3 regions of the Paenibacillus jepli genome follow, and region 2 is predicted to be linked to each of the others. Evidence: riboswitches for the same ligand, from Rfam matches in the RefSeq annotation. Region 2 holds a riboswitch; each other region holds the start of a gene.
What was found. Region 2 has a riboswitch for thiamine pyrophosphate ahead of ABC336_RS28600 (ABC transporter substrate-binding protein). Riboswitches for the same ligand answer to the same signal wherever they lie in the genome.
Positions count from the first base shown of each region.

Region 1 (10,007 bases), 5.5 Mb from region 2:
CACGCGTACTGCGGCTAGCTTCGGTCGGATAGACGAGGCCGGGTGCGACACAATTGACTGTGATCCCATATGGACCGAGATCGGCGGCCAGATTGCGGCTGAACGCGCCAAGCGCGGCTTTGGCTGTCGTGTAGTCATGGTAGGGAACGACCGGGGAAACGGTCAGGTTGGTCACCATATTGACGATCCGGCCGCCCATCCGTTCCTTCATGCCCGGGATGACAGCCCGGCACACCTCGAAGCCGGCGCGCAGCGATCCGTCCAGCTGCTGCTGATAATCGTCCCACTCCAGCTCCCATGCCGACTTGCGCAGCTCCGGATCGAACGGATAGGACGGAAGCGCATTGTTGACCAGCACGTCGACGCCCCCCGTCTCCTCCGTGACTTCCTCTACCATATGCCGAACCTCATGCGGCTTGGTCACATCGGCCCTGATCGCCCAGCCGCTGCCTCCTGCCCTGGTGCAAGCCTCTTCCACCTGCCTGGCCGCCGTTTCATTGCGCACATAATTGACGATGACCAGCGCGCCTTCGGCGGCGAAGGCCTGTGCGATCGCAGCCCCGATGCCCCGGCTCGCGCCAGTGACGAGCACTGTCTTCCCTTCACATCGCTTCATCATGCCACCTCATGGCCGCCCCGGCAGCAGATCGTCCCGGATCACGCTTTCCATATCCAGACGGTTCTCGATCAAGCCCAGCTCATAGTACGCATCTGCTGCCTGCTGAAGGATCTCGGTCTCCAGAGCGCCAAGTCCCTCCGACTCGGTCAGCTCCGAGACGGTAGCGGCATTCCTGGCCTCGATAATCGCCCTGTTGCGACCTTTGTCCTGACCGTCGATCGCGTGTTTTATCGCCAGCTCCGCCGCTTCCTCCGGCTGCTCCAGCATCCACGCCGCGCTTGCCTGATAAGCTTGCAGGAAGCGGCGCATCAGCGCCTCCTTCTCGCGGAATACCTCTTCAGTGACGACGAACAGGTCGCTGGGCATATTCAGGAAGTCTTTCACTTCCATGACGTTGATGTTGCCCAGCCCCTTCTCCAGTCCGATCAGCAGACCGGTATCGGTTGCTGCGGTAGCGTCGACCTGTCCCTGCATGAGCGGCAGGAAGTTCGAGACTCCTGTCTCCACGATGGTGACTTCGTCTTCTTCGATACCTGCCGCGCTCAGCAGCATGAGCAGATTATGCCTGGTCCCGCTCGCCAGGCTGTAGACACCGATCGTCTTGCCGCGCAGATCCTCAGGCTCCTGGATGCCGCTCTCTTGCAACGCGACGACATTGAACACGTTCTGGGGATATATATTATAGATGGCGACGAGTGCTTCTCCCTTATCGAGTGCAAAGAACAAGGAGCCCGGATCGGTAAAGGCGATGTCTGCCTGCCCGCTGAGCAGATGCTTGATCGCGTCGCCTCCGCCTGCGCCGGGGATGAACTCCAGGTCGATCCCCGCTTCCGCAAACCAGCCGTACTCAGGCTCGGACAGCAGATGCGTCTGTTCGGAGATCGGTTGGCTCCAGCTCGCCATGCGGACCTGCTCCAGCTCGCCTCCGCCTGCCGGCGATGTACTGCCGCAGCCGGCAACCGCCAGCGAGCAGACCAGCCCTAGCATGAGCGGGCGGATAATACCGGATAATCGATTACGCTTCATGATTTGCTCCTTTATATAAGTGTCGTGGTGTCTGGTTCAATTCTTCACCGCTTTGCGCTGCCGCCGGCCGGATAGCGGTGCCGGAGCAGCATACGCTCGATCAGGCTCACCGCATAATACAGCGCCAGTCCGATCAGCGTCAGCAGCAGCAGCACGGCGAACATCAGCGGCGTATCCATCATGCCCTGGGAAGCGATGATGAGCGCCCCCAATCCCCGGGAAGCGCCGATAAACTCGCCGACGACAGCGCCGACGACAGCCAGCACCACTGCAACCCGGATGCCGCTCATCAGCTCTGTCAGGCCGCCCGGCAGCTTGCAGCGCAGCAGGACTGTCAGCCGTCCCGCACCGAGGGAACGGAACAGCTCGAGCCGGCTGCGATCGGCATAGTGGACGATCGACAGAGTGCTTTCCAGAATTGGAAAAAAGCAGATCAACGCAGTGATGACTACCTTGGATGTCATCCCGAAGCCGAACCAGATAGCGAAGAGCGGTGTCAGCGCCAGCTTGGGGACTGCCTGGCTGGCAATAACATAGGGCGACAACAGCCTACGAAGGAGGGAAGACTCGCCCATCGCGACGCCTGCCGCAAACCCGCACAAGCCACCGAGCAGCAGGCCCAGAGCAATCTCCGTCAGGGTAACGCCCACATGCGGGAGCAGATATCCGCTTGTCAGCCCTTGCCACAATGAGCGCAGGATCGTGGACGGCGCCGGCAGGATCAACTCGGACAGCTCCCGATAGGCAACCAGCCATTCCCAAAGGAAGAGCAGAGCCAGCGGCAGCAAGAGCGGCAGCATGCGGATGACAAACCTTCTCATGCGCCACCGCCTCCCGCCAATAGTACTCTGGCCTCCGCCATCAGCTCCAGCTGCTCGTCCCCGAAGCGCACCCGCGCGGATCGTTTGCTGTGTACGATCAGCTCCCGGGCAATCCCGCCCTCATGCAGGATAAGCACCCGGTCGGCCAGGAAGAGCGCCTCGCTGATGTCGTGGGTGACGAACAGCGCCGTCATGCCCCGCTCGGCCACCAGCTCGGCTAGCTGCTCCTGGAGCTCCTCCCGGGTCAAGGCGTCCAGCGCGGCGAATGGCTCGTCGAGCAGCAGCAGTCGCGGCGAAGTGATGAGCGCCCGCGCCAACGAGACCCGGCTCTGCTGGCCGCCCGAGAGCTGTCCAGGGTAACTGTCTGCGCGAGCTCCCAGCCCGACCTGCGCCAGCAGTGTGCGGGCGTAGCCCCGTTCTTCCGCAGTAGGCCTGCGGTGGACACGGATCGGCAGCAGCACATTGTCCAGTACGGTCAGCCATTCGAGAAGCACCGGGGATTGGAAGACAATGCCGATATCAGCTCCCGCGCGCACTGCGTTGCCCGCCAACGATACATGTCCTTCACTCGGCTGCAGCAGCCCGGCCGCGAGCTTGAGCAAGGTTGACTTGCCGCAGCCGCTGCGCCCTAACAGCGCGCAAAATTCGCCCTCCCGCAAATGAAGCGAGATCTCTCCGATGACTGGCCGATCGTCCGACGAATGGTATCTGAAACTCACCTGGTGAAAACTCAACAACGACATGCCCTAACCACCTAATCCCGATAATCGGCCGACAGTTCTGCCGCCTGCTCCGCCGAACGGTCGATATCGACCATGCGGACCAGATCCAGCAGATGAAAACGGCCGTCATGATGCCACCCGGGCTCCGGCATCGTCATCTCGCCAAATGCACAGATCCGGCTCACTCCCGCCTGCCCGAGCATGTTGCTCAACCGGAACAGCCGCTCAGGCGCTGCTGCCACGCCGCAGCTCTGCAGCCAGGGCCGCAAAGGCGCGAGCAGGCTGACTGCCTCATCCAACGACTCGACTGCAGTAATGGTCAAGCTGCGATTGAGACTGCTTGGCCGCAGCTGCGGCGATTCGCTGTAGACGAGCGTCCAGCCTCCTGACGAATCTCGCCAGACGCGCCCGCCCGCTGCTCCCTCCCAATCGGCCGACGCCCTGTACTCCGCGACCGCCCGGGCTTCGGCCGGCGTGAGCTCGTGCGGCGGGTGTGTCAGCTGCAGATTGGCCAGCTCATGAGCGACGGCGCCTGCAAACGATGACGGATCGACCCTGCCGCCTCGCTCTACGAAGATCTGATGCGGCGAATAACAGCCCTGCTGGTCATACGCGGCGGCATCCCTGGCGACCGCAGCGGCAATCAACGGCGCCTGCCTGATCTGCAGTGTCTCCGAGCCGACGAATCCGACGCTTATGCGATGCCCGAAGCCGATACAGCTCGTACCTGCCGGCACGCGGCTGCGGACGCTATGGATCGCTTGATCTGAGCCGTAGACGATCACCGCATCAGAGGCCGCAAATGCAGCCTGCTCCGCTGCTTCATCGCCGCCCTGCCACCAGACAACGGCCATGCACCCGGCCAGCTCGGGGCACTCGGCCGCAATCCCCGCCGCCAGCCAACCAGCGGTATACGGTTCGCTGCTGCCGGTCTTGCCGAGAACGGCTGACTTCACCAGCAAAGCACCAGTCAGGCTCCACAGAGACAAGCCCGGCACATTGCCTGCCCAGATGTGCGTGGACACCGTCGGCCCGTAGGCCCGCGTCCAGCCTCCGGCAGGCTGCGGCACAAAATCGTCCAGTACCGACGAATCCGTGAAGTCCTGGGCCAAAAAGCGGAGCAGCTGCGGCTTGCGAAACGACTGCAGCGTACGAATCAGCCCGCTCCGTACCGTTTCGGCCGCATAACCGGTGATGCCGCTGATCGTCCGAACTGCCGCTTCCCGATCCTCGCGTTGGTCCAGCATCCGCACGGCCGCTTGGCCGATGCGCTCGGCAATGGCCAAAACCGGCAGTCGGGCCAGCGTCTCATGCTGGCGCTCACGCAAGTACCCCATCAGCTGTGCTAGCTGCTCCGGGTCCGGGGCGGGAACCTCCACCTCGGTAGTCCGTCCCTGATGCACGAACCGAAGCGTCTGCCGCTTGATCTCGGCCGCCTGCGGGAACCCCGGCGGCAGATACCCTCCGAAGACCGTCATCGCGGCGCTCCGGCAGCTGTCTTGAACGACTCCGCTGCCAAGGAACAGCCTCGTGCCGCGCTGCCCTCGGCGCGGCCCAGCAATTGGAAGCGCCGGCCGTCCTCATGCAGCACGCCGATATCCTCCGTCAGGATCGTCGTCACGGCGTTCCAGTTCGCCAGATCGCAGTGCACCAGTACGCCCTGCTCTCCTGCAGGAACCTCCGCCCCGGTCAAGGGATCGATAACCCGTGGCCGAATCCAATGGGGACCGATTTTCCAGGATGGCAGCCGTTCATTGCCTGAGTCGTAATACTGAGTGCTCAGCTCGGTCATCCCATACATATTGAGACAGCTGCTGCGGTCAACCCCGAATCTCTCGCTGAGCATTGTATAAAAAACTTCAGCATCCATCTCTCGCGACCTGCCTTTGATCCCCCCTGTATCAAGCAGCAGACTGCCAGCTGGCAGCTGCCAGTCGGCACCGCCAGCCGCGTCCAGCGCATGGATAAAACTGAAGGTAGCGCCGAGCAGCATGAGCGGCCTGCCGCTGCGGCGCGCCTGTTCGATCAGCAACTCTAGTTCATCCACGGCGAGCACGCCGTCACGGACGAGATGCATGCTGTCATCGCCGCCATGATGAGTCCGCGCCAAACCCAGGTAATGAGCCAGTGAAGAATGAGGCAGCTCTGCAGGCTCGGGGAACAGGATGCCCATCCGCATCCGGCTGCGGTCACGGGTGACAAAACGGCGAAATGCCGTCAGCATCGACTGGTTATAGACGGCAAGCGTCGGATGGTAATGTCTGCCTCGCGTCTGCGGATCCGTCGTGCCGCTCGTCATGAAGAGCGCAGCCGCTTCGTCAGGCGGAGATACGCTCAGCGTGCTGTGCTTGAATGCCTGGATCGGCACAGCCGGGATGTCCCGCCATGTCCTGACCGTCCGCGGTGTTCTGCCCCGCAGCCTGCAGAACGCCCGGAAGGGTTCAATATTGGCAAACTGATACTTGAAGAGCTGCAATGCCAGTCTCTCGAACTCCTCTGGTCTCGCCTGCTCTGGCGCAAGCGAGATGTATGCCATAATCTCACGCTGCAGCCCCTCTGCCGTATTGATCGTCATCAGTTAATCCTTTCCTGCAGAAGGAACCTAAAATAAAAAAGACACCTTGCGCACGCAAAGTGTCCTGACGGCCCCTGACCGACTCTATTCCCTACGTTGGCATTACCCAAACAGGTTCCTATGGTCCCGCATCGGTCCAGATGCGATCTCAGCCTGCTTCCGCAAGCACCCACTGCATATAAAATTTTAGAGCTTGTTCTTATTGACTCTCACATTTAGTTTCATTATAGAAGAACCCGGCGTATTATACAACCCGCCTGGCGTTTTGTGTATCTGATTATTGCTTGTAAATCTCAGTGGTGCCCGTCCCCGCGATGAGGTACAATAGCTAGCGAGGGGGCCCTATGCATGCACATTTACAAAACCTTTTTCATAAACCTGTCCATCTTGGTCACATGCTCTTACTTGTTTAACCTTATCTATAAAAATATATTTGCCACAGCCAGCTGGCGCATCCGCCAGAGTGTGATGGTCGTGATTTTTATCATCTCCGGCTGGCTTTCCATGATATTCAGCGTCCGGGTAGCTGATTATGCCTTGTTCGATTTGCGGGCCGTACCCCTAATCTTTGGCGCATTGGTGTTCCGCGATCCGCGGTTGCTGCTGCTGATCGGGGCGGGTATCGCTGCCTCCCGGTATACGGTGACAGGGCTGACTTCTACTGCCGTTACAGGCTCGATCAATATCCTGCTGCTGGGTGTCGCCGGTGCGATGCTGGTCAGACTATTCAATCGGAAGCAATGGGATTACCGGTACAAGGCCTTCCTCTCCATCATCATTATCAATACCACGCAGGTGTGCGGCATCGCCTTGTTCGGGGCTATACCAACCGACCTGTACCTGAACGAGATTGCGCCGTTCACTTATCCGACCAGCCTTGTTGTCAGCGGGTTCTTCGTGTTTATCATGAGAGACTTTTACAAGGAGCAGATGCGCGGGGAAGAGATCCACAATAAGAATACGATCTTGCAGAAGCAGGCAATGGAGCTGAAAAAGGCCAAAGAAAATCTCGAGCAAAAAACGGTCCAGCTGCAGCAGTCTTCCAAATACAAATCTGAATTTATCGCCAATATGTCTCACGAGCTGAAGACACCTCTCAACAGCATCCTGCTGATGTCCGATCTGATCAAGGATGCAGAAGAAGAGGAATGCGCCGCCAATTCAAAGATAGCTGCCCAGATCCATCAATCGGGAACGGAGCTGCTGCGGATCATCGAGGATATTCTGGACCTGTCCAAGCTTGAGGCAGGCAAAATGGAGCTTGCGATGGAACCCGTTTCCCTCCAGGAGCTGGGACAATTGATTTACTATCAGCATCAGGAGCTGTTGGATGAGAAGGGACTGAATTTCCGTATGGAGCTTCAGCCAGGCATGCCCGAGACGATTACGACAGACCCGTTCCGCCTGAACCAGCTGATCCGGATCCTGCTCTTGCTGGCGCTCAAACATACCGAAGAAGGCTCGATCCGCCTCACCCTCATGCCGGATAATCAATCAGGCTGGATCATCATCCGTCTGGCGGATACAGGCATCGGCTTACCGCCAGAGCATCAGCGTCTGCTCAGCCGGGCACTGCAGGATAACAATCCTGCGCTGCTCCACGCCATCGGCAGCGGCGGTCTGGGGCTGTCCGTCTGTCAACAGCTTTCCCTGCTGCTCCGCGGCAGACTGAGCTTCTCCAGCACAGAAGGGGCAGGGAGCGCTTTTTCCCTGCATCTGCCCGCTGAGCCAGAACTGCAGACAGCGGAACCGGCGGCAACACAGCTGGCCGACTAGCCGATCAGCTTTAGCAAGCTCTTGAACTCAAGCTCCTCGAACTTGGCGCCGATGCGGTGATGATCCGGCGACCAGCAGCAGCCTTCAAGAGCTAGTTCGATCGGCACATCGCACTGGATACGAGCCAGCTCGCGGGATAGATGCAGCATGTCCAGATCGTTTTCGATCTTGGAGCGGACGGAAGCCGGCAGTTCGGCAAGCCGCTGCAGGATGCCGTCGATACTCCCGTACTCCAGGATCAGCTTGTGTGCCGTTTTCTCGCCGATTCCTTTCACGCCGGGGTAGTTGTCGCTGGTATCACCCATAAGTCCTTTGAGATCAACGATCTGCAGCGGCGTCAAGCTTCGCTCTTCCATAAGATAGCTCGGAGTATAAAGGGTATAATTGCCTTGGCCTTTCTTCATGATCGCCACCGTCACCGACTCATCTACGAGTTGGAGCATATCGTGGTCTCCTGTAACGATATAGACTTCCGTTTCCTTGCTGTGCAGCTTAGCCAGCGTGCCGATGCAATCGTCTGCTTCATACCCGGCCAGGCCAACGTTTGGAACGCCGAAGCTGTCGACCACTTCTTTGACCAGATCGAATTGCGGGATCAGTTCAAGCGGGGCTTCCGGCCGGTTCGCCTTGTACGCTCCGAACTGCTCGCTGCGGAACGTCTTGCTCCCCATATCCCAGCAGCAGACGATGTGCGTCGGCTCGAACCGCTTCACAGCGTCCCAGAAATACCTCACGAAGCCATGTACTGCATTGACCGGAATACCGCTGCTGGTACGTCTGATGGCTCCCGTAAAGGAAGTTGCAAAATACGCCCGGAACAGAATTGCCATGCCGTCAATCAGCAGTAAGCGCTGCCTGCCCCCTGCCCCTTCCCTTTGATTCAAATTACCGTCAAAATCCAACTCCATTTGCATCACTTTCCTCCTGTTCCGCAGCTTTGCCGACCAGCCCATGCTCCCGCAGAAAGCTGCCGATTCGCCGAGCTGCCTCTACCAATCTCTCCTCCTGCTCCACGATAGCGATCCGGACAAACCCCTCGCCTTCCTTACCAAAAGCATCACCAGGTATGACCGCCACGCCGGCTTGTCTGACCATTTCCCGGGAAATCGACCGCGAGGTCCAACTGGAACCCCCGTCCATACTTGGAATCCTGGCCCACAAAAACATCGTTGCCTTGGGCATCTCGACCTCCCATCCCTCCTCTCGGAGCGCTGCCACGAAGCGGTCGCGGCGCCGCTGGTACAATGCGCCTACGGACGGTCGGCTGCCTCGCTCCATATCTGCTCTGAGCGCCGCGATCGCGGTCTGCTGCACCGCATTGAAGACCCCGTAGTCGATATTAGCCTTCAGATCGGCCAGTGCGCCTACCGCTTCGCGATTCCCCGCAAGAAATCCGATGCGGCAGCCGGCCAGGTTGAAGCTCTTGGACAACGAATGGAACTCCACAGCTATCTCGGCAGCACCCGGCAGCTGCAGGATGCTTGGCGGCTGCCAGCCATCGAAAGCCATCTCGGAATAGGCCAGGTCGTGGACGACGAGAACATCATATTTACGGGCTTTGTCCAATAGCCGCTCGAAGAAAGGCAGATCCGCAACAGCCGAAACGGGATTGCCGGGTATATTCACGATCATATAAGCTGCAGCCCGCCATTGTTCTTCCGGGATCGCATCCAAGTCCGGCAGGAACGCCGAGCTCTCCCGCAGCGGATAAAACATCGGCTCCACTCCAGCCAGCGCGGCGCCGGCTCCATAGATGGGATACCCCGGATCGGGCAGAAGCGCCTTGTCTCCGGGGTTGGTAACCGCCAGCGCGAGATGGGCCAAGCCGTCCTGCGAACCCATCAATGCCAGCAGCTCGGTAACGGGATCGACAGCGATACCGAAGCGGTGAGCCAGCCATGCCGACGCCTGGCTCAAGAAAGCTGCGTCCCCTCTGGAAGACGGGTAACCGTAACGATCCTCCCGCAGAGCCTGCCGGCTCAGCTCCTGGCGCAGCGGCTCTGCCGGAGGCAGGTCCGGGCTGCCGATGCCCAGATCGATGACATCGAGACCGGCGGCCCTTGCCTCCGCCTTCCAGCCGGCCACCTCGGCGAAGATTGCCGAGCCCAGATGCTCCAGGCGCTGCGAACGCCATCTTGTCGTCTTGTTCACTGTCTATCTGCTCCTTTAAAGAAGCTGAATGTAGGAGCCTATAGGTAACGGATCGTTCTTCCGATCGCTGTTGTCCCAGATTTCATGATGATTTGACCCTGTTAGAAGGGGAAATCCGGGGACAAAGGCGAGCGCTTTAACGCTTTCTGAAAGAAAGCGACTTCGGAAGCACAGGCTTTTCTACAGAATCGATCCGCCCCTCTTCGGCACTTTTCAGCATTTAGTCTCTAGTACGGTTTCGGCAGGCCCATCGCCTGGATGCTCCAGATCATCGCGACCAGGAAGAGGGCCAGACCGGCATAAGCCGCTCCATATCG
Region 1 covers NZ_JBDFMD010000001.1:1,160,945-1,170,951, forward strand. Annotated here, with positions in the region: gene ABC336_RS05365 (3-oxoacyl-ACP reductase) at 1-616, opposite strand, end outside; gene ABC336_RS05370 (ABC transporter substrate-binding protein) at 626-1,645, opposite strand; gene ABC336_RS05375 (ABC transporter permease) at 1,690-2,466, opposite strand; gene ABC336_RS05380 (ABC transporter ATP-binding protein) at 2,463-3,209, opposite strand; gene ABC336_RS05385 (acyl-CoA reductase) at 3,221-4,666, opposite strand; gene ABC336_RS05390 (LuxE/PaaK family acyltransferase) at 4,663-5,763, opposite strand; TPP riboswitch at 5,833-5,946, opposite strand; gene ABC336_RS05395 (histidine kinase dimerization/phospho-acceptor domain-containing protein) at 6,112-7,539, shown strand; gene ABC336_RS05400 (5'-3' exonuclease) at 7,536-8,447, opposite strand; gene ABC336_RS05405 (aminotransferase class I/II-fold pyridoxal phosphate-dependent enzyme) at 8,431-9,690, opposite strand; gene ABC336_RS05410 (site-2 protease family protein) at 9,918-10,007, opposite strand, start outside.
Region 1: linked by a shared signal. The riboswitch ahead of ABC336_RS05390 (LuxE/PaaK family acyltransferase) and the one ahead of ABC336_RS28600 (ABC transporter substrate-binding protein) in region 2 are both predicted to bind thiamine pyrophosphate.

Region 2 (10,007 bases):
GTCTCGCGGATATGGTGAGCGACTACGGTGTGCTGGAGACGGCGCGTGACGACGCTTCGGAGCTGGTGGGGGACCCGCAGTTCTGGGAAGCACCGCAATACGCCAGGCTGCGGGAGCGGCTGCAGCGCGAGCAGGTCTTTGAGAGCGAGCAGCTGGACTAGTGCCGGACAGGCCGTGCGATAATGCCGCAACATCGGCAGGCGGGGCGCATATACTTGAAGTGATATGCCCCCGAGGCACTCATGGAGGTGTGGCGGTTTGAGTTATCAAAAGTACGGCATTCGCCCGGAGCTGGTCGAGCGCGTCAAGCTCAAGATGAAAAATCCTGTCCTGAAGGAAAAGGTCAAGCTGCAGCTGACCCAGGTGACCAAGGCGGATCTGCGGGACCGTCTGAAGGTACGGAAGCTGGTCAAGTCCGTAGCCAAGACTTTGAACGAGTCGTTAACGGAGACGCAGGAAGAACAGATTGTGGCGTTTGTGTTGGCCCAGAAGATTGACCCGAACAACACCCTGCATCTGCTTAAGCTCTGGGCCATGTTCCGTTAACCATCTCGCCGCCGGTGATACAGCCGGCATCCGAGCCAGCCGGCAGCCCCGGCTGGCTCTTCGGCATGTCAGCGCCGGCTAGAGGGGCATGATGCAGGAAGGGTCATCCAGCTGTGTCCGGCCCACGCGCCGATCAACAGGGTAGGCCTCCAGCCAGTCGTCCGGACACGGCCGCAGCAGCGGCTGCAGCTCGCGGGGATCGCTTGTCCCTCTGTTCAGCCAGCGCTCGGCAGCCTGCGCCTCCAGGATGACTGGCATGCGGTGGTGAATCGGCGACATCAAGTCGTTGGCGGCGGTTGTGAGGATGACACAGCTGCTCTCACGCTTGCCATCCGGGTTAAGCCGGATGTCGTACAGGGCGGCCATGGCAAACGGGAGCCGGTCCTTGCGGACGATGCGCATCGGCTGCTTGGAGCCGTCTGCCAGCACCTGCCACTCGTAGAAGCCGTCTGCCGGGATGAGGCATCGCCTGCCGCGCAGCAGCTCCCTGAAGGCCGGCTTCTCATGCACAGTCTCTGAACGGGCGTTGATGAGCGGTTTGCCCGGATGCTGATTCATCCGGGCAGGCGTGAGTCCCCAGGAGAGCTCGCCGAGCCTGTTGCGCTCGCCGTCATGGATGATCGCCGGGATCGGCTGGCCGGGAGAGATATTGTAACGCGGACGGTATTGAGGAATCCGCGAGTCGGCGATGTGATAGAACAGCAAGAGTTCGTCCAGCGAGATCGTGATCGAATAACGGCCGCACATGAGCAGCACGCTCCCTTCTGCACTTGTGGGCGGCCGTATCGCTTGGCCGCCTGTGTTGTATCCAGTATAGACCGTTCATCTGCTGGGATCAATCGGGGGATGACAGATCGGCTGAAGGCGAATAATGGTGTTATAACCATGAGCGCGAAAGGAGGGGCCGATCCATGTCGGGAGCATATCGACACCGAAGCCGCGGGCAGTATCATCCCCGCTCCTGGGGGAGCAGGATCGCCGGCTGGCCCGTCGACCTGTACCGCTATTGCAGCGGCAAATGGGACGGTTGGCGCCGCTCGGCGAGACTGCGGCGATCTGCACTGCCGCTGCCATCGCCAGATCGCCAGACGGTGCGCAGGCTGGCGGCGGATTGGCAGCGCGTGCGCCTGGCGGACGGGGGCGTGGGGGCGGACCCGTCCGCCCATTCGTCCCTGCTGGCTGATATCCGCCAGCGTACGGCCCGGGCCAACCGTAATAATGTTACACGTACCGCAGCTTATCTGGCGTTTTATCGGCGCCATCCCGAAGTGCACTGGTCGCTGCTGGCTCACATGGTCTCCCGCAACGGAGGCTGGAACATGACCGACCTGCAGGGCGAGCTGCTGCCGCGTCTGCTGACTCCCGAGCAGTGCCTGCAGACCTTCCTGATGCTGGAGCGTGCCAACTATCTGATCTTCGGCGACGCGTATCCGCAGCTGCTGCTCTACGAAGCGGGGCTGGCTGCAGGCAGGGACCTGTCGCGGCTGTTGCCCGAGCTTGGCGTGTCGCGCTTCATGGAGCCGGTCTGGGCAGGCTTCTACCGCCGCCCGGAGCCGGCATTGCTGACGACAGCGCTCATCATCAATGAACAGCAGTTCATCGAGTCGCGGGTCGTCCGCCATCCTTTCTATCGGGAGCATGTGCTGGAGCGCTTTTATTTCGCCCTGCAGGCCGTCTTGCAATTCAATCAGGTCATGTTTCCATATGGCGGACCGGCTGCCATGGCGGGGCTTATCCTGGAGGACTTCGAGGATATCCGGGAGCGGATCGCCTTCGGCAAGAGGCTGTACGCGCTGCTCTTCCGCATACCCGAGATCCATCAGGGTGTCTGCGCCTTTGTCTCCGGTCAGCCGCATACGGGCTCGCGAGCCGATTACGCTCCGCAGCTGTTCACCGCCACCACGAGCATGGGGCAGCACCCGGGCCAATATGTCGAGCGGCTGCGAGGGCGGCACTTGCTGAGGGCTGCCCCGCCCTTGTACAGCCCCCGTCTCGCAGACGCGTGGCCCGACCGGACAGCTGCCGAAGCGGAGCCGGGGGATTGGCTGGATGACGCAGACATAGATGCGATATCCGGCTACATGGCGGGCTTGCCGCTGCCGCGATCATTTGCCATTGCCAATGAATACGGCTTTGCCCTGGACAAGCTGGAGCTGGCGGTCCTGGCCAAGCAGACGGTGGTCCCTGCGTCCAAAGCGGACTAGTAGTTAGGGCCAGAGGCTGGTACAAATTGTTCTTGCATAGGGAACGTGTATTCGGTATATAATAAGAACATACATTCCTGTACAGGAGATGCTTACTTATGAAGCCTAAGCTGCAAGAAGAAAGTCCGGTCCGCTCTGTCTCGCCTTCCATGGAAGAGCTCCAGCTGATCCGTGATTCGGTCCTGCTGCCGATGCTGCTCACCATCGTTGATCGCAACGCCAGAGAGGTCGAGCATTCCGGCTATGCGATCCGGCGCGTCTATGTTGCAGCCTCGCAAGTGCTCATGAACCGGATTCATACTGATCTAGCCAGCACCCGGAAGGAGCTGCGGCAGCGTCGGATCAAAGTGTTCGAGGATGAGCAGATCGACGGCGTGCTGTATTACCGGTTTGTCTGCCGCGGATACGAGGACCGCTTCGGGCTGATGCGCGACCTCGCCCGTCGGGAGATCAGCAGCCGGATCGGCCGTTATATCCGGGAGATCTTCGATCCGCCCGGGCGGCCGGGGCAGGGGACATCGGATTAGTGGGTGTGTTCTGGTCCAGGCTCTGGTATAATGGAGTCAGTTCACAACCGCATAGTATTCCGGGGAGCTGGTGAAGCCGGCTGAGAGGGTATCCTGCAAGCAGATACCGACCCTTGACCTGATCTGGATAATGCCAGCGTAGGAAGGATGGTGCCGCCATCGCCGTTTCCGCATGTGTGCGGAACAGAGGTGCTGTGACGGCATGCACGCCACTGGCGTCCTCGGGCAGGGGGCGTTTTTTTGTTGTTGTCCGGTTGTCCCGTCTGATCCGGCGGCTGCCGGCAGGAGAGCGGTTGGAGCAAGAAGAGAGGGGAAGAGAGAGATGTGGAAGAGGAGCAGTAAACGATGGGGAGTGACGGTGCTGGCAGCGGCACTGTGCGTCGCCGGCTGCGGCGGCAACGAGGCACAGGAGGGCAACAATGCCGGCGCGGGTGCGGGCGAGGAGACGACCAAGATAAGAGTGGTGTTGGACTGGACGCCGAATACGAACCACACCGGCCTTTACGTGGCCCGCGATATGGGATTTTATGAGCAGCATGGCTTGGAAGTAGAGATCATCTCGCCGCCGGAGACAGGCGCAGACCAGTTGATCGCCAGCGGCGGCGCCGAGTTCGGCGTCAGCTATCAGGAAGCGATCACGCAGGCCAGGGTCCAGGAGGTGCCGATCGTCTCCATTGCGGCAGTCATTCAGCACAATACGTCGGGTTTTGCGGCGCCAGTGGATAAACAGATCCAGTCCCCCGCCGATTTTGAAGGCAGGCGCTACGGCGGCTGGGGCAATCCGGTCGAAGAGGCGGTGATCACCTCACTGATGCAGGAAGCCGGCGCCGATGTCAGCCAGGTAGAATTCGTGAACAGCAGCGCCGATTTCTTCACCGCCACAGCTCAGGATATCGATTTTGCGTGGATCTATTATGCCTGGACCGGCGTGGAAGCCGAGCTGCGCGGTGAAGCCATCGATATGCTCTATGTGAAGGATTACAGCGATGCCCTGGATTATTATACGCCTGTACTGGCGACAAGCGAGCGCATGATCGAAGAGCGTCCCGAGCTCGTCCGCTCGTTCATGGCGGCTACTGCCGAGGGCTACCGCTACGCGATCGAGCAGCCGGAAGCAGCGGCGGAGCTGCTGATCGCGGCCGAGCCCGATCTGAACGAGGAGCTCGTCCGCGCCAGTCAGACCTGGCTCAGCCCGCGCTATCAAGACGATGCGGCGCGTTGGGGCGAACAGAAGTCCGAGGTCTGGCTGAACTATATGGAGTGGATGGCTGATCATGGCGTGCTGGAAGGGCGCATCGATACCGAACAGGCCTACACCAACGCGTTTTTGCCGGAATAAGTGCGTGATCAATAGTAGGAAGGAAGTGTAGAGAAAAAATGGCCAATACACTGCTAAGTATCCAGATCCTGCCCCGCACCCCGGAAGGGGAGGCGGTCTACAGCTATGTCGACCGGGCGATCGATGTCATCAAGGCTTCGGGGCTGCCTTACCGGGTAGCTCCGCTGGAGACGACCATCGAAGGGGAGCTCGGCGAGCTGCTGGATCTCGTCCGGCTCATGAATGAGGCGATGACCGAGCTGGGCTGTCCATCCGTCATCTCGCAGATCAAGCTGTATCATAATCCGCAGGAAGGTGCGTCGATGGATCGCCTCCTGGAGAACTATCCCGGTGGGCGATAGGCTGCGTCTCGCGGGTCCGCCGGTTGCAGTCCTGTTCCTGCTGCTTGTCGTGTGGCAGGGAGCGGTATGGATATTCGAACTGGAGGCCTGGAAGCTGCCGGGGCCGGTCGAGATCATCCGCGAAGCCGCAGCGATCTGGCCGCGGCTGCTGGACCACACATGGGCCACCACAAGGCTGGCTCTCCTGGGCTTTGCCGCTGGCGCAGCGACGGGCATCCTAGTCGCTGCTTTGCTGCATCTGGTGCCGGGCGCGCGGGCCGGTCTATATCCGCTGCTGGTGCTCTCGCAGAATATCCCGACGATCGTCCTGTATCCGCTGCTGATGATCTGGCTCGGTCTGGGGCTGCTTCCCAAGCTGGTGCTGATCATCCTCGTCTGCTTCTTCCCGATCGCCGTCGCCATGCTGAGCGGACTGGGCCAGCGCGACCCGAGGCTGGCGGATTATCTGGCGATGATCGGTGCCGGCAAATGGCGGATCTTCCGCGACCTGGAGGTGCCGGGCGCCGTCCCGTATCTGTTCTCGGGACTCAAGATTGCAGCCGCCTACAGCATCACGGGAGTCATCGTGGCGGAGTGGCTCGGTGCAAGCAGCGGCATCGGTTATTTCATCAAGCTGTCTTACAGCGGTTTCCTGGTGACCCGGGTGTTCGCCGGTGTAGCCGTCATCGTCCTGCTCAGTCTGGCGGTGTTCGGGATCATCGTCGCCGCCGAGCGCTGGTGGACGCGCTGGCAGCCGCGGCAGGAGGGGAGATAGTCGGATGGAACCTGTACTGGAAGTAGATCGCGTGACCAAATCGTTTCGCAAAGGCAAGCAGCAGCTGGATGTGCTTGGCGGCATCGACGTCACGGTCGGTGAAGGAGAGTTCGTCTCGCTCATCGGTCCTTCGGGCAGCGGCAAGACGACATTGTTCCAGCTGATCGGAGGACTCGAGCTACCGGATCGTGGCACGATTCGAATCAGCGGACAAGATGTGGCGGGTCAGCGGGGACATATCGCCTACATGCCGCAGCAAGCTGCGCTCCTGCCGTGGCGGACGGTGACGGACAATATCGTCCTCGCATTGTCTATAGCCGGCGTAGCGGCGGATGAGGCGCGCCGCCAGAGTGCCGACTGGCTGCCCAAGATCGGGCTGGAGGGCTACGGCGACAGCTATCCGCATACACTCTCTGGCGGTATGCAGCAGCGGGTTTCCTTCTTGAGGGCGCTGTTGGCGCCCCGGGATCTGATGTGTCTCGACGAGCCGTTCGGGGCGCTGGATGCGCTGACGCGACTGCAGATGCAGCAGTGGCTGCTCTCCATCTGGGAGACCAATCGGCGATCGGTGCTGATGGTGACCCATAGTATCGAAGAGGCGCTGCTGCTCTCGGACCGGATCCTAGTCATGTCTGCTTCGCCGGCTACAGTCATCCGGGAGCTGCCAGTGCCATTTGCGCGGCCGAGATCGAGCGAGCTGTGGACGGACCCGCGGTTCAACGCTTGGAAGCAGGAGCTGTACGAGCTTCTCAGCAGCAAAGAGAACGATCACGGAACGGGGGAGAGGCTGGCTGATGGTAGAACATAGCTTCAAGATGGCCGATGCTCATCTGCATCTTGACCTGTATCCGGCTGCGGCGCGGACGGCGATGCTGGAGCAAGCCTGGGCAGCGGGCGTAGAGGCGGTCATCGCGGTCTCGATGGACCTTGCCTCCTGCAAGATCAACCGGGAGCTGGCACTCCGGCATCCGGGCCGCATCCTGCCGGCTTATGGCTACCATCCGGAGCAAGCCGCCCCGGACGATGACGCTCTGGCGGCGCTGCTGGCCTGGATCCGGGAACGCGCAGCTGCGGGGGAGCAGTTCGCTATCGGAGAGGTCGGTCTCCCCTACTACAGGCGCAGCAGTGCGTTGGCGGCGGGCGTGAGATTGGCGATGGGGCCATATATCCGACTGCTGGAATCCTTTGTCGTCCTGGCTGCGGAGCTGCAGCGTCCGATTGCCCTCCATGCCGTCTATGACGATGCGGCAACGGTATGCGATCTGTTGGAGACGCACGGCGTCCAGACAGCTCATTTCCATTGGTTCAAGGGGCCGGCCGCGGTAGTCAGCCGGATGATCGCGTCGGGCTATTACATCTCCGTGACGCCGGATGTGGCTTATGAGCCTGAGATCCAAGCGCTGGTGGCGAAGTATCCGCTGGAGCTGATGATGGCCGAGACGGACGGTCCATGGCCGTTCGAAGGACCCTATGAGGGGGTGACCACGACTCCGGCGATGACAGCCGATGTCACCGGGCATATCGCGAGGATCAAACGTATCGATGCGGCAACCGCCGCCTATCGAATCCGGGCCAATACCCGGAGCTTTTACGGCATTTAACCGCTTAGTAGGGCATTCGTCCAATCCGATGGGTACTTACCATCATAAGATAGGTTATTCCTACTGAAAGGTGGTCGTACAGATGGGTTATGTTGCCGGTGCCGGTTGCGGTCCAGGCGGCGTGGGCGGAGCATTTACGAACACAGGTGCGATCCTGGTTCTGTTCATCCTGCTCGTCATCATCTCGCGCACGTTCTTGCTGTAGTGCCGATAAGAAAACCCGCGCTTCTGCCGAAGCGCGGGTTTTTCTCCAACAGCTATTCGGGACTGTTCTGTCCGTTGCCTCTGGACTGATTCCAGCGGACGACGACGCTGACCACGCTCAGGAACAAGCCGATGATCAATAACGGGATGCCCAAGCTGCCGGTTTCGGTCAGATGCAGGATGAAGCCGACGATCATAAGGATCGTCGAGAACAGCGAAATGGCAATCGGATTCAAATTCAGTTTCATGCGGACACCTCCATTCCAACTCCTTAATACGGACGGAAGAGCCGCCGGGTTGCACAGTTATTGCAATTTTCCTTCAAATACGGAAGAAAGCTGCTCCGGAGGCGTGACGAACAGATCATCATAGCTGACCGTATGTCCTTCGTCATTGATCATGCCGCTGCTGCCCGCCTGGAAATTGTACTGTTTGGCGGCTTCATACATATCCAGGAAGCGATTGGCTTTTTCATAGGCATCGTCAGACTGGTCCGCATTGCAGATGGGAAAGCTCACCGGCAGGTTGCGGAGCAGCACCCGTACTTCAAAACTGCTGTTATTGTGCTCGATGACGGCCAATTCATACTTGTCAAACACTTTAACGAAGGAAACATTCATCTTGCTCACTCTCCTGTCGTAAATTTTGGGGTACAAGCATATAATCAGACATGCTGGTTCAAGGGGCTGATTGGCGTTGTTACTCCTCAAAAAAATGATGGCCATCGTCATTGGCAGCCTGTTGATTGCGGCGGGAATCAATTTGTTTCTGGTGCCGCTGCAGGTACTGGACGGAGGCGTAATCGGGATAGCATTAATCGTCAACTATCTGTTTCGGATTAAAATCGGGCTTATTATTATCGTATGCAGTATTCCTATTTTTATAGCCGCTTGGTTCTACAGCCGCTCCATGATCTACAACAGCATGGTCGGCATCGTCTTCTCCAGCTATATTATCGATCTGTTGGAGCCGTACCAATATGTGTTCCTCTACTACGTCGAATGGACGCCGCTTGTCCGGTCGGCGGTCGGCGGTCTGCTGATCGGTACAGGCCTGGGCATTATGCTCCGCTTCAAGGCCAGCACCGGGGGGACAGATCTGCTCGCCCATATGGTGGCCAGGCGCACCGGCCTTAATGTCGGTGTCCTGATCGCCATGATCGACGGATTTGTCGTCAGCGTCGGCGGTTTGCTGCTGCGGGGCGATACGTTCTTGCTTTCATTGATCACGATTACATGCGGCGGGATCGCGACGAGTCTCTGCACCTGGAAGCTGTCCAAACGAACAGGAGTTGCATAGTTTACTGGTTTAATACCCGTTTGGGCAGGAATTGAAACAAATGGCAATCCGCGCAAAAAAAATCGAGGCCCCCTTTCGAGGGCCTCTTTCAATGGGAGAGGAGAAACCGGACGAAGAGCTTATGGGGAAACGTAAGCTTGCTCCGCGGTTTACTTACGGCATCTCACGACACCGATATTGTAAGGATAGCCAGGAGCGGCACAAACTATACATAGCTGCCAAAAATAAAATAATAGAGCTTCTCCAGCGTCGTCGAGGAGTTGCTGACAGGCTTGCAAAGGGTGCAAATTATGGTACGATAGCTAGAGCAATTCAGACAAGCGAAGCTTGGAACTAAGGAAAGGAGCGGCTGCAACGTGAGAGTAATCGCAGGCGAAGCCAAAGGGCGGCCGCTGAAAGCGGTCCCGGGCTCGGGCACCCGACCAACGACGGACAAAGTGAAGGAAGCGATCTTCAGCATGATCGGTCCTTTCTTTAAGGGAGGACAGGCACTGGACCTGTTTGCGGGCACGGGCGGTCTGGGCATCGAGGCGCTGAGCCGCGGCATGACGCGCGCTGTCTTCATTGACCTGGAGCGCCAGAGTATCGAGGTCGTCCGCCGCAATGTGGAGGCTGCAGGAATGGCCGGCCGCGCCGAAATCTACAAAAACGAAGCCGGCCGGGCGCTCAAGCTGCTGGAGAAACGAGGGCAGACGTTCGAGTTGGTCTTTCTGGACCCTCCATATAAGATGAGAGAAGCGGATCAGCTGATGATGGAGATGGCTGTCCGGGGGTTATTGGCGCCAGAGGCGGTCATTGTTGTCGAGCATGATGCGCGTCACATATACCGTGAGACTTTTGCGCAGTTCCGGCAGCGCCGGCAGGCGCTCTACGGCGACATAGCTGTAACGATCTATGATTATGTGCAGGGCGAGAAGAAGCCTACAGGAGGAACAACAGATGAAGCCCCAAGCCAAGATTGAACGGGTTGCCGTATACCCCGGAAGCTTTGATCCGGTCACGCTCGGCCACCTCGACATTATTCATCGCGCCGCCAAACAATTCGACAAGCTGATCGTCGCAGTGCTTAACAATACGAGCAAAAACCCGCTGTTCACTGTGGAGGAGCGCAAAGAGCTGCTGCGGCAGGCGACTGACGATCTGGACAACGTCGAAGTGGACAGTTTCCGCGATCTGCTGGTCCGGTACATGC
Region 2 covers NZ_JBDFMD010000001.1:6,710,112-6,720,118, forward strand. Annotated here, with positions in the region: gene recG (ATP-dependent DNA helicase RecG) at 1-161, shown strand, start outside; gene ABC336_RS28580 (stage VI sporulation protein F) at 259-546, shown strand; gene ABC336_RS28585 (SOS response-associated peptidase) at 625-1,293, opposite strand; gene ABC336_RS28590 (DUF2515 family protein) at 1,458-2,750, shown strand; gene ABC336_RS28595 (YhjD family protein) at 2,849-3,277, shown strand; TPP riboswitch at 3,328-3,439, shown strand; gene ABC336_RS28600 (ABC transporter substrate-binding protein) at 3,600-4,616, shown strand; gene ABC336_RS28605 (thiamine-binding protein) at 4,655-4,957, shown strand; gene ABC336_RS28610 (ABC transporter permease) at 4,947-5,711, shown strand; gene ABC336_RS28615 (ABC transporter ATP-binding protein) at 5,716-6,519, shown strand; gene ABC336_RS28620 (TatD family hydrolase) at 6,506-7,312, shown strand; gene ABC336_RS28625 (YjcZ family sporulation protein) at 7,395-7,517, shown strand; gene ABC336_RS28630 (hypothetical protein) at 7,570-7,764, opposite strand; gene ABC336_RS28635 (hypothetical protein) at 7,822-8,136, opposite strand; gene ABC336_RS28640 (YitT family protein) at 8,213-8,815, shown strand; gene rsmD (16S rRNA (guanine(966)-N(2))-methyltransferase RsmD) at 9,172-9,777, shown strand; gene coaD (pantetheine-phosphate adenylyltransferase) at 9,755-10,007, shown strand, end outside.

Region 3 (10,007 bases), 5.6 Mb from region 2:
CGACGAGGCGTCCGTCTTTCCTCAACCTTTGCTGCCCGCTCTGCATCACCTGGGCTGGTCAGCTCTGGCAGCCGTTCTGCTTGCTCTTCCTCGTTCGGATTCGCATCCTCTGCTCCCCTGCTGTTCTGCTCATCATCCTGCACGGATGCTTCTCCGAGTACAGACTCCTGGGCGGAGTCTTCATCCTCCCATACCGGGGCTTGCTGCGTATCGGCATGGATGACCTCAGCGTCCGCTTCCGCCACAGCATGATTGATCGTGACCGGCTTGAGTTTATCCGGACTTGCCTTCACCGATGGACTGATGCCGGCAGACGGGGGAATCTGCTTTTTCTTGGCCAAATCATCGAGCCATTTCAATTCAGATTTTTTCGGATTATCCACATAAAACAACGGTTTGCGGTTCCTCGCACTCTTTCCTCTCCTGCTTTTAGCCATAGTCCACTCCTTCTTCCCACCTTTGTTATCTCCAGCATATGCATTGACCTATGGGCAGGTCACACAGGGCCGCTTTTGATCACGAAGTGATGCAAAGAAGTGGACTCGACTTCAAATCTTGAATGCTGTACGAAGAAGACAGTGGCTCAGCTGTAGATACCGGTGCCGGAGCGGAATGCCTGCGAGCGCTCTTGCAAGCCTGCTTCGATGGCCGATTCATCCGGCGGCAGCCCTTGAGCGGCCGCGTAGGCCCTGATATCCTGGGTGATCCGCATGCTGCAAAATTTGGGGCCGCACATCGAGCAAAAATGCGCGGTCTTGGCCGCTTCCGCCGGCAGCGATTCATCGTGATAGGCCAGCGCCCGCTCCGGGTCGAGCGAGAGATGGAACTGATCCCGCCAGCGAAACTCGAAGCGCGCCTTCGAGAGCGCATCGTCACGAAGCTTGGCCCGGGGATGGCCTTTGGCCAGATCGGCAGCATGGGCGGCAATCTTGTACGTGATGACGCCTTCCTTGACATCCTCCTTGCCCGGCAGGCCGAGATGCTCCTTTGGTGTCACATAACAGAGCATCGCTGTGCCGAACCAGCCGATCATCGCCGCGCCGATCGCCGAGGTGATATGGTCGTATCCCGGAGCGATATCTGTCGTCAGCGGACCAAGCGTATAGAAAGGCGCCTCCTGGCATACCTCCAGCTGGCGATCCATGTTCTCGCGGATCTGGTGCATCGGCACATGGCCAGGTCCTTCGACCATAACCTGCACATCATGCTCCCAGGCGATCCGGGTCAGCTCGCCGAGTGTCTCCAGCTCTGCGAATTGGGCGGCATCGTTGGCATCCGCAATCGACCCTGGACGGAGTCCATCCCCCAAAGAGAAGGAGACGTCGTAGGCTTTCATGATCTCGCAAATGTCTTCAAAGTGGGTGTAAAGGAAGTTCTCCCGATGGTGCGCCAGGCACCAGGATGCCATGATCGAGCCGCCGCGCGAGACGATCCCGGTCAGTCTCTCAGCCGTGAGCGGGATATATCTCAGCAGCACGCCAGCATGGATCGTAAAATAATCCACGCCCTGCTCCGCTTGCTCAATCAGCGTGTCCCGGTATATCTCCCACGTCAGGTCGGCCGCCACACCGCCCACCTTCTCCAGCGCCTGATAGATCGGCACCGTGCCTACAGGCACCGAAGCGTTGCGGATGATCCACTCCCGAGTCGTGTGGATATTTTTGCCGGTGGACAGATCCATGATCGTATCCGCTCCCCAGCGGGTCGCCCACGTCATCTTCTCCACCTCGTCCTCCACCGAGGAGAGGACGGCAGAATTGCCGATGTTGGCATTGATCTTCACGTGAAACGCCCGGCCGATGATCATCGGCTCCAGTTCCGTGTGATTGATGTTAGCGGGAAGGATGGCCCGTCCGGCAGCAATCTCGGCACGGACGAACTCCGGCGTCATGCCTTCCCTGAGCGCGACATATTCCATCTCCGGCGTGATGATGCCTGCTCTGGCATAGTGCAGCTGCGTCACATTGCTGCCGGGGCGGGCTCTTCTCGGCCGCCTGCTTCCGTCTGCAGCTCCGGGGAACATCATGGCGCCTCGTTCTTGCACACCGGCAGCTGAGACATATCCATTATCGAGAGGCTGTATGGGACGTCCTTCATACATCTCGGTGTCGCCGCGCTCGCTGATCCAGCCGCTGCGTATATCGGGGAGTCCGAGCCGAACATCGGCCGTATATTCAGGGTCGGTATATGGCCCGCTTGCATCATAGACGAGCAGCGGCTCGTTGGGGATCTCCTCGTCTCCCCTACGCGACGGCTCCAGTCCGATCTCCCGCACCGGCACGCGCAGGTCGCTCCTGGAGCCCTGCACATACCGTTTGCGACTTCCTGGGAATGGTGAACTGGCAATACGTGTCGTTGTGTTAGTCATGCAAATATCATTCCTTTCGCGAGCAAATGTGCGAATCCCCCAGGAGCTCCAGCAGCTGCAGCCCAGACGCCTCGTCCCTGTATATCACGGTGTGCGGCCGAATGCGCATCGCGATCGCTCCTGGCGGTGACAGCAAAAAGCCGCCCCCGACGAAGGAGCGGCAGAATAAGAACTCGGGTGATGGACGCAAAGAAACTAGTGAACGGCTGCCTAAAAGTTTTGCGGAGCAAAACTAGCTTCGTAAGCATGGGCTGAGTTTTGCGGAGCAAAACTGGCTTCGTAACCAACGAAGCAGTGTGTCTCATTCCGGCGGCGCCTTTTCACCGGCGACGGCCGAATATGTAACCGTGCGCATGCACTTGTCCGAGTACGTATTCCCACTTTCCTACGCTGGCATAACCCAGATCAGGTTCAAAGGGACCAAAGCTCGCTCGCCTTGTCTCAGCCCGTTCGGGCACCCCTAGTGGATTCTGCTATGACTATACTAGGATGATACTGGCATTGTCAATGCTTACTTGTCCCGCCTGCTTTACGCATAGCCGCCTTCCCGCAGCAGCTCCAGCCACCGGGCAGCGGACTGTTCCCATGTAAACAGCTGCTCTACCCGCTCCCGCGCACGCTGACCCATATAGCATCGAAGATCCTCGTTGTGCATGAGCCAAATCAACCGATCCTTGAGCTCTTCACGGGGATGCTCAGGGTCGACCAGGAAGCCTGTTACGCCTTCCTCGATCACTTCTTTCATGCCGCCGGCACGCGTCCCCACGACCGGCAGACCGCAGGCCATCGCTTCGACATTGACCAAACCAAACGCCTCCCGGCGGTCAGACGGCACGACGGCCAGATCGGCGCCGATAAACCAGCTTGGCACTTCGGAGTAAGGTACATAGGGCACAAATTTCACATGTCCGGGGAAGGCGTTGCCCAATCTGTGAAGCTGTCTCGTATACGGCGTCATCCGGTGCGAGCCATAGAACGCGCTGCCGACGATGACGAGCAGCACATCGGGATGCGCCTGGACCAGGTCGGGGAGGACGTGCAGCAGATGATGCACCCCTTTGCGGGGCAGCAGCCGACCCATGAAGAGCAGCACCTTGCGGCCGTGCCATCCACGGCGCGTCCTCAGTTCCTCCCTCATCTGAGCTCCTGCAAGACTGTACTGCGACAGGAAGCGGCTGCTCTCGACGCCCAGATGCACCACCCGCAGCTTGCCGTTTGCCTCCGGTACCATACCGGCAGCCACATCCCGCAAATATTCGCTATTGACGATGATCCTCTCTGCCTGCCGAAAGCTCTCCCGCAGGGCAGTCCGGCTGATGCGGGCCGGATCGAGAAAGGTGGAGGAGTGCAGGTTGAGCCAGATGCGCGCCCGCGGTCGTTGTCTGCGCAGCCGGAGGACATACAGCGGCCGGTTCTCCACAACGGTCAGCTGCGGTGCAAAGGACCGCAGCGCGCTGCCTACCAGGCGGACATACCGGGGTTTGCTTGCAGCGGGATACCGGCAGCAGGTGACGCCTCGGTAGATGCCCCGCCTGGGCAGATGTCTCGCAGTCCGGCCATAGATGCGAGGCTCGATATGGGGCGCGAGGAGCGGTACGATATGCTCCACCACTCGTTCGACTGAGCTGCTGCCAGGCGATGGCAGCGGATACGAGCCCGGTGTGACGAAGGCAACACGATTCATTGACATACGATGCGGTCCGCCCCTTTCCTGACTGTAGCTGAGTACAAGGATCCCGTTATCTTAATTTACACACCGGATGTCCTCTCCGGCACGGCATCCTCCCATACGCTTGGCCTAACTTGCTGAACGCGAACGGTCCAGGTGCCCCATGACGCACTTGGCGCTGACTATTGATTTGTCCTATCCGATATGGCACACTAGTGCGATAGAGAGCAAGATTACCAGGCGGAAAGGACGTGGCTCAATCCTCATGAAGAGATGGCTGATGCGATCCATGACCGAGCTCAGTTCACGCAAATGGATCTCCCGTCTGACAGGCAGGCTTGCCCAGTCTGCGTTGAGCCGGCGGTTCATCCCGTCGTTCGCACGCATGTACGGGATCCAGGTGCAGGAAGCAGAGAAAGCGATCGGCGAATACAGCACCTTAAACGAGTTTTTCACCCGTCGGCTGAAGGCCGGAGCACGCGTCATCGACGATGATCCCGCGGCGCTGGTCAGTCCTGTGGATGCGCTGATCACTGGAGCAGGGCCGGTCAAGGCGGGGACGATATTCAATATTAAAGGACAAGATTACACGATCGATGAGCTCCTCAACCGCTCCCCTCGGGCAGCCAGCTATGTCGGCGGCTTCTGTATCGTTCTCTACCTGAGTCCCACGGACTATCATCGGATACATACGCCGGTCAGCGGCACGATCGTCGAGAAGGAGCATGTCCCCGGCAAGGTGTACCCGGTCAATGACTTTGGCCTGCGCCATATGACAAGGGTGCTGAGCCGCAACGAACGGTTGACGACTTACATCCGCCATGCCGGCGGCGAGATCGCGGTAGTGAAGGTAGGCGCTATGAATGTGAGCAGTATCAAGTACGTCGAGCCGCTCTCTCGCGAGGTAGAGAAGGGGCAGGAGCTGGCTTATTTCGAATTCGGCTCCACGGTCGTCCTGCTAACAGAGGATCATACGTTTAGTCTGCGCGGGGATCTGATGCCAGGCAAGAAGGTGCGCATGGGCGAGTCTTTGGGTACCCTGCGCTTGCCAAGCAGCAACTGAGGCGGGTTAGGTGAAACGGCTGTCGCCGTTAGTTTAAACAAGCAAACCAGCCCCTGCCTTGTTGTCGAAGGCGGGGGCTGGTTTTTGGCAAGGGACAAGAAGCTGGCTGTAATAAGAAATCAACTACAGGGATGCCTGTACCACGCATCCCTGTTCGAGCTGTGTGCAGCCGCTCCAGCACGTAGCTTACCGGATCTCGGAGGGGCTCTTGCCGGTATACTGCTTGAACTGGCGGCTGAAGAAAAAAATGTCCCGGTACCCGAGCGCGTCGGCGACCTCGGTCACATTCATACCGGCGTGCATGAGCAGATGCTGGGCCCGGTCGATACGGGTCTGGATCATGTAAGACTGAACGGACATTCCGATCAGCTGCTTGAACCGGGTAGAGAAATACCGCGGCGAGAGCTGTGCACGCATCGCCAGATCCTCGATCCGGTGCGGGATCCCCGGATTCTGGCGAATATAGTTGGCGATCTCGTGAATCGCTTCGGTGAGCTGGTTGCTGACATTTTTCTCTACCGGCCCTTCCAGATCCTGACGCAGCAGGAGGATCAGCAGCTGCTTCAAGATCAGCCTTGCCTCTTCCTCGGCGGCGTAGGTCTTCACGAGGAACAGACGCACATACCGGGAGAGCAGATGCTCGAAGTCGACCGTCTCCTGCAGTACCCGATATGGCCGGGGCACCTCGCTGACCGGCACCGACACGTCAAAGTGAATATAGGTCAACACAAGCGGCTTCTGCGGCTCGTGTGTCGCACTTGTATGATCGCCCGGCCGGAACAGGAAGCAGCTCCCCTTGGTCACTTCAAACGGGCGGTCGTTCAGGATGACCTCTCCTTCGCCGCTCCACACGTAGAATAAATCATAGTTGGCCAGCGCTTTCTCCCGCTTTTGCCATCTCCAGCCCGGCTCGCACACGATTTTGGCAAAAGCGGGCTTGAGTATCAAAGTAGACGGCTCTGCTTGCAACATCCCCCAATTCCGCTCCTTCCGCTATCCTTTGTTGTCATCATACAATACTTCAAAAAGTACGCGCAACTTGCAAAAATGTGAGACCGGTTATGTCGTTTGCAATTAATTAATGTTATAATACACCCGGAAGGTACGGAAATGAGCTGGAAGGATGGAAGATAATCATGAACTTACTTGCCAAGCAGTTGAACGAGACGCTTCAATCGGAAAATCCGCATATTTTTGACATGCTGTCAGGAATAGGCAAAGCCATTTATTTTCCTAAGGTAGGTATCTTGAGCCAGTCGGCAGAGGCAGCAGCCAAAGCCAAAAAGTATAATGCAACGATCGGCATCGCCACAGAGGGCGGGCAACCGATGCATCTGAAGACCATCCAAGAAACACTGTCCGCTTACGAGCCCAAGGACATTTATCCATATGCTCCACCGGCCGGCAAGCCTGAGCTGCGTACGATCTGGCGCGCCAAGATGCTTGAGGAGAATCCGTCTCTCGCCGGCAAGACCTTCGGCCAGCCGATCGTCACCAATGCGCTGACGCATGGACTCAGCATCGTCGCCGACCTGTTCGCTGATACGGGCGATGCCGTGATCATCCCGGATAAGAACTGGGAGAACTACGAGCTCACGTTCAGTATCCGCCGCGGCGCGGAGATGATCGAATATCCGCTGTATAACGAGGAGAACCGCTTCAACAGCGCCGGTCTGCGCGAGAAGCTGCTGACGCAGCAAGGCAAAGGCAAAGCCATCGTCATTCTTAATTTCCCGAATAATCCGACCGGCTACACACCGACCAGGCAGGAAGGCGCCGAGATTGTAGAAGCGATCCGCGACGCCGCAGAGGCCGGCATCAACGTCGTAGTCGTGACAGATGACGCCTATTTCGGCCTCTTCTTCGAGGATTCCTTGCATGAGTCGCTCTACGGCCAACTGGCTGACCTGCATCCGCGTGTGCTGGCGGTCAAAGTGGACGGCGCCACCAAGGAAGAGTATGTATGGGGCTTCCGTGTCGGCTTCATTACGTACGCTTCGCCCTCAGAAGAAGTGCTGAAGGCGCTGGAGATGAAGACGCTCGGTATCATCCGCGCCACGATCTCCAGCGGCCCGCATCCGTCGCAGACCTTTATCCTCCGCGCCTTGCAGGCGCCTGACTTCGATGAACAGCGCCGCAGCAAGTTCGACATCATGAAGCGCCGCGCCAACCGGGTGAAGGATCTGCTGGACAGCGGACGCTTCGGCGACGTATGGGAGTACTACCCGTTCAACTCCGGCTACTTCATGTGCCTGAAGCTGAAGAACGCTTCCGCGGAAGCCGTCCGCACCCGGCTGCTGGATGCTTACGGCGTCGGTACGATCGCACTTGGCGAGTCGGATCTGCGCGTAGCCTTCTCCTGCATCGAGGAGCTGCATCTGGAAGAGCTGTTCGAGACGATCTGCCAGGCTGTCAAGGACGTTACAGAAGGATAAACTGCACGTACGCATAACCAGCTCGAAGAGGCCTCGCTCGGCGCGGGGCCTCTTCGCTGCGTCTACTCTTCTTCGGCGGAAGCAAGGCGCCGCCGTGTACGGCGCGGCAGCACCATCCGAACATAAAGCGCTGCGATGACGGCTGCTGCTGCTGTCGCGCTGTATAGTCCTTCCATCACCAGCCCTGCCGCCAGCGGCAGCCACATCAATATGGCGCAGAGTGCCGTAGTCAACTGTACCACAGCAACCGCCGACGCCTGCCTGCGGGCCTCCGGCAGCGGGTAGATATGCCGCCATACCGAATAGCGATGGACCATGGTTACGGACCGGGCCTGGACACTGACGATGAAGACGAACAGCAGATATGCCGCTGCTGCTCCCCAGCCTTCGAGCAACGCCCCTGCGCCGGTCAGATACCCGACCAGCCCCCCCAGAAGGACCAGCCTGACCAGGATGCCTCCGAGCTCGGCCCTGATCATGGTCTGGCTGAAGAGGTAGCGGTAGGTATGGCTCTCCCGGTAAGGAACGCGGGCGGCCAGCCATGCCAGATAACCGCGGCGCTGCACCCGCTGGGCAAGCACCGGGACATCGATGAACGCGCCCAGGAACCTGTAGTATCGGCGGCGGGTCGCCTGCTCTTCTTCGATCAGCCGCTCCCACGGCAGCTGATGCTGCTTGGGCAGTCGCAACCAGAGCAAGTACGTGATACTGGCAGCCGCAAGGAATAGCAGCGAACGCCCCATCGTCACGTCCGTGTCCAGCAGCATGGCGATCATCACCGCATGCAGCAGCCAGCGTACTAAACGGGATACCCAGCGGGCTCCGGGCCAGGCCATCCGCCGCTCTCGCCAGGCATGGTGCATGTTGAACAGCTTGAGGATGACCAGGACGAGTGCCAGCACCGGCAGTGCGTAGTCATGTTCGACTGTACGGTTGTACAGCGGCCAGAAGAGCGCCAGCACGCCCAGCATCAGCAATACCGCAGCACTGCCGTTATACACCCATGAACGACGAAGGTAGCCGGCCATCTCCTGTTCCCTAGGCATAAGGAAAACCGTATCCGCCGGGTGGAGCCAGGTACGCATCGGGCTCCAGCACATGACCGGGGTTAGCAGTATCACCCCGACCAGAATCGTCGGGAATCCGGCAGGCGGCTCGCGCAGCAGGGTGCCGTAGCCGATCATCCCGAGGATGATCATCAGGACGACAAATCCGGGGAACCCGCTCTGCACCATAAAACGCAGATAAGGGAAGATTTCAAGCCGGAAGGCGCGAGCCCGCTGCCCCCACAGCGCCTCAAGTGATTGACGCATCGCCGTCACCTGCCACCACGAAGCGGTAAAACGCCTCTTCCAGCGAAATCCCGGGCGCCCCCGCCTGCTCACGAATCTCTTCCAGCGTCCCCTGAGCCGCCATCTTGCCCTGATGCACGACCAGGAATCGGTCGCAATACGCTTCCACCGTTGCCAGGATGTGCGAGCTCATCAGGATCGCCGCGCCGCTCTCTTTGACCTGCACCAGACGCTCCAGAAGCGATCGGATGCCCAGCGGGTCAAGACCGAGGAACGGCTCGTCGATGATGTAGAGGGCGGGCTCCGGCAGCAGCGCATTCATGATCATCACTTTTTGCCGCATTCCTTTGGAGAGATGATTCGAGAAGGCGTCCTTTTTGGCCTTCATATGGAACTCTTCAAGCAGATAAGCGCTACGTTCCTTGTAGCGGGCCTCCTCTACGCCGTAGGCCATCCCGGTCAGCCTCATATGTTCCTGGACCGTCAACTCATCGAAGAGCACTGGGTTCTCAGGGACGTAGGCAAATGCCGACCGGTACTGCTCCGGCGAAGCCTCCAGCGTCGTTCCCTTGATCCGGATCTCGCCCTTGTGCGGCTTCATCAAACCAAGGATATGCTTGATTGTCGTACTTTTCCCCGCGCCATTCAGACCGATCATGCCGACCATCTCGCCAGGTTTGATCTCGAAGTTCAGGTCATGCAGCACCGGTCTGCGCGGGCTGTAGCCGCCCGTAAGACCGTTGACTTGCAGAATGCTATCCAAGTGCATCCCCCCGTACTTATTCGTTTTCTGTATCCTTCCGTTCTCGCTTGGCCTTCAGCCAACGCGGGGCTCCCTTGTCCTTCGTATTTTCCTTTTTACGGGTTTTGCGCATCGACCCTTGCCCCGAACCTTGACGTGCCATTGAGCTGCCGTCACGTTGACCGCGAGCGGCGCCGACCTGCGCTCTCGAAGCCGGCTCTCCCGCCCCCGCTGGTGCGGGCTTTGTCCCGGCTGTTTCGCCATTCGGCTTGCGGGGGCCCGGCTTTGGCCGGACGCTCTTGGACTGGCTTTCGGCTTCCTGCAGCTGTCCGCCTGCCATCTCCTTGCGCTGAATTCGGATACGCAGCTGCTTTTCGAATTTGCGCATGATGAACACTTCCTGCGGCGAGACGATGGAGACGACCATGCCGGCTCTGC
Region 3 covers NZ_JBDFMD010000001.1:1,140,212-1,150,218, forward strand. Annotated here, with positions in the region: gene ABC336_RS05255 (WIAG-tail domain) at 1-437, opposite strand, end outside; gene thiC (phosphomethylpyrimidine synthase ThiC) at 584-2,368, opposite strand; TPP riboswitch at 2,734-2,840, opposite strand; gene ABC336_RS05265 (glycosyltransferase family 4 protein) at 2,898-4,058, opposite strand; gene asd (archaetidylserine decarboxylase) at 4,303-5,100, shown strand; gene ABC336_RS05275 (helix-turn-helix domain-containing protein) at 5,287-6,072, opposite strand; gene ABC336_RS05280 (aminotransferase class I/II-fold pyridoxal phosphate-dependent enzyme) at 6,237-7,535, shown strand; gene ABC336_RS05285 (ABC transporter permease) at 7,598-8,848, opposite strand; gene ABC336_RS05290 (ABC transporter ATP-binding protein) at 8,832-9,596, opposite strand; gene ABC336_RS05295 (DEAD/DEAH box helicase) at 9,607-10,007, opposite strand, start outside.
Region 3: linked by a shared signal. The riboswitch ahead of thiC (phosphomethylpyrimidine synthase ThiC) and the one ahead of ABC336_RS28600 (ABC transporter substrate-binding protein) in region 2 are both predicted to bind thiamine pyrophosphate.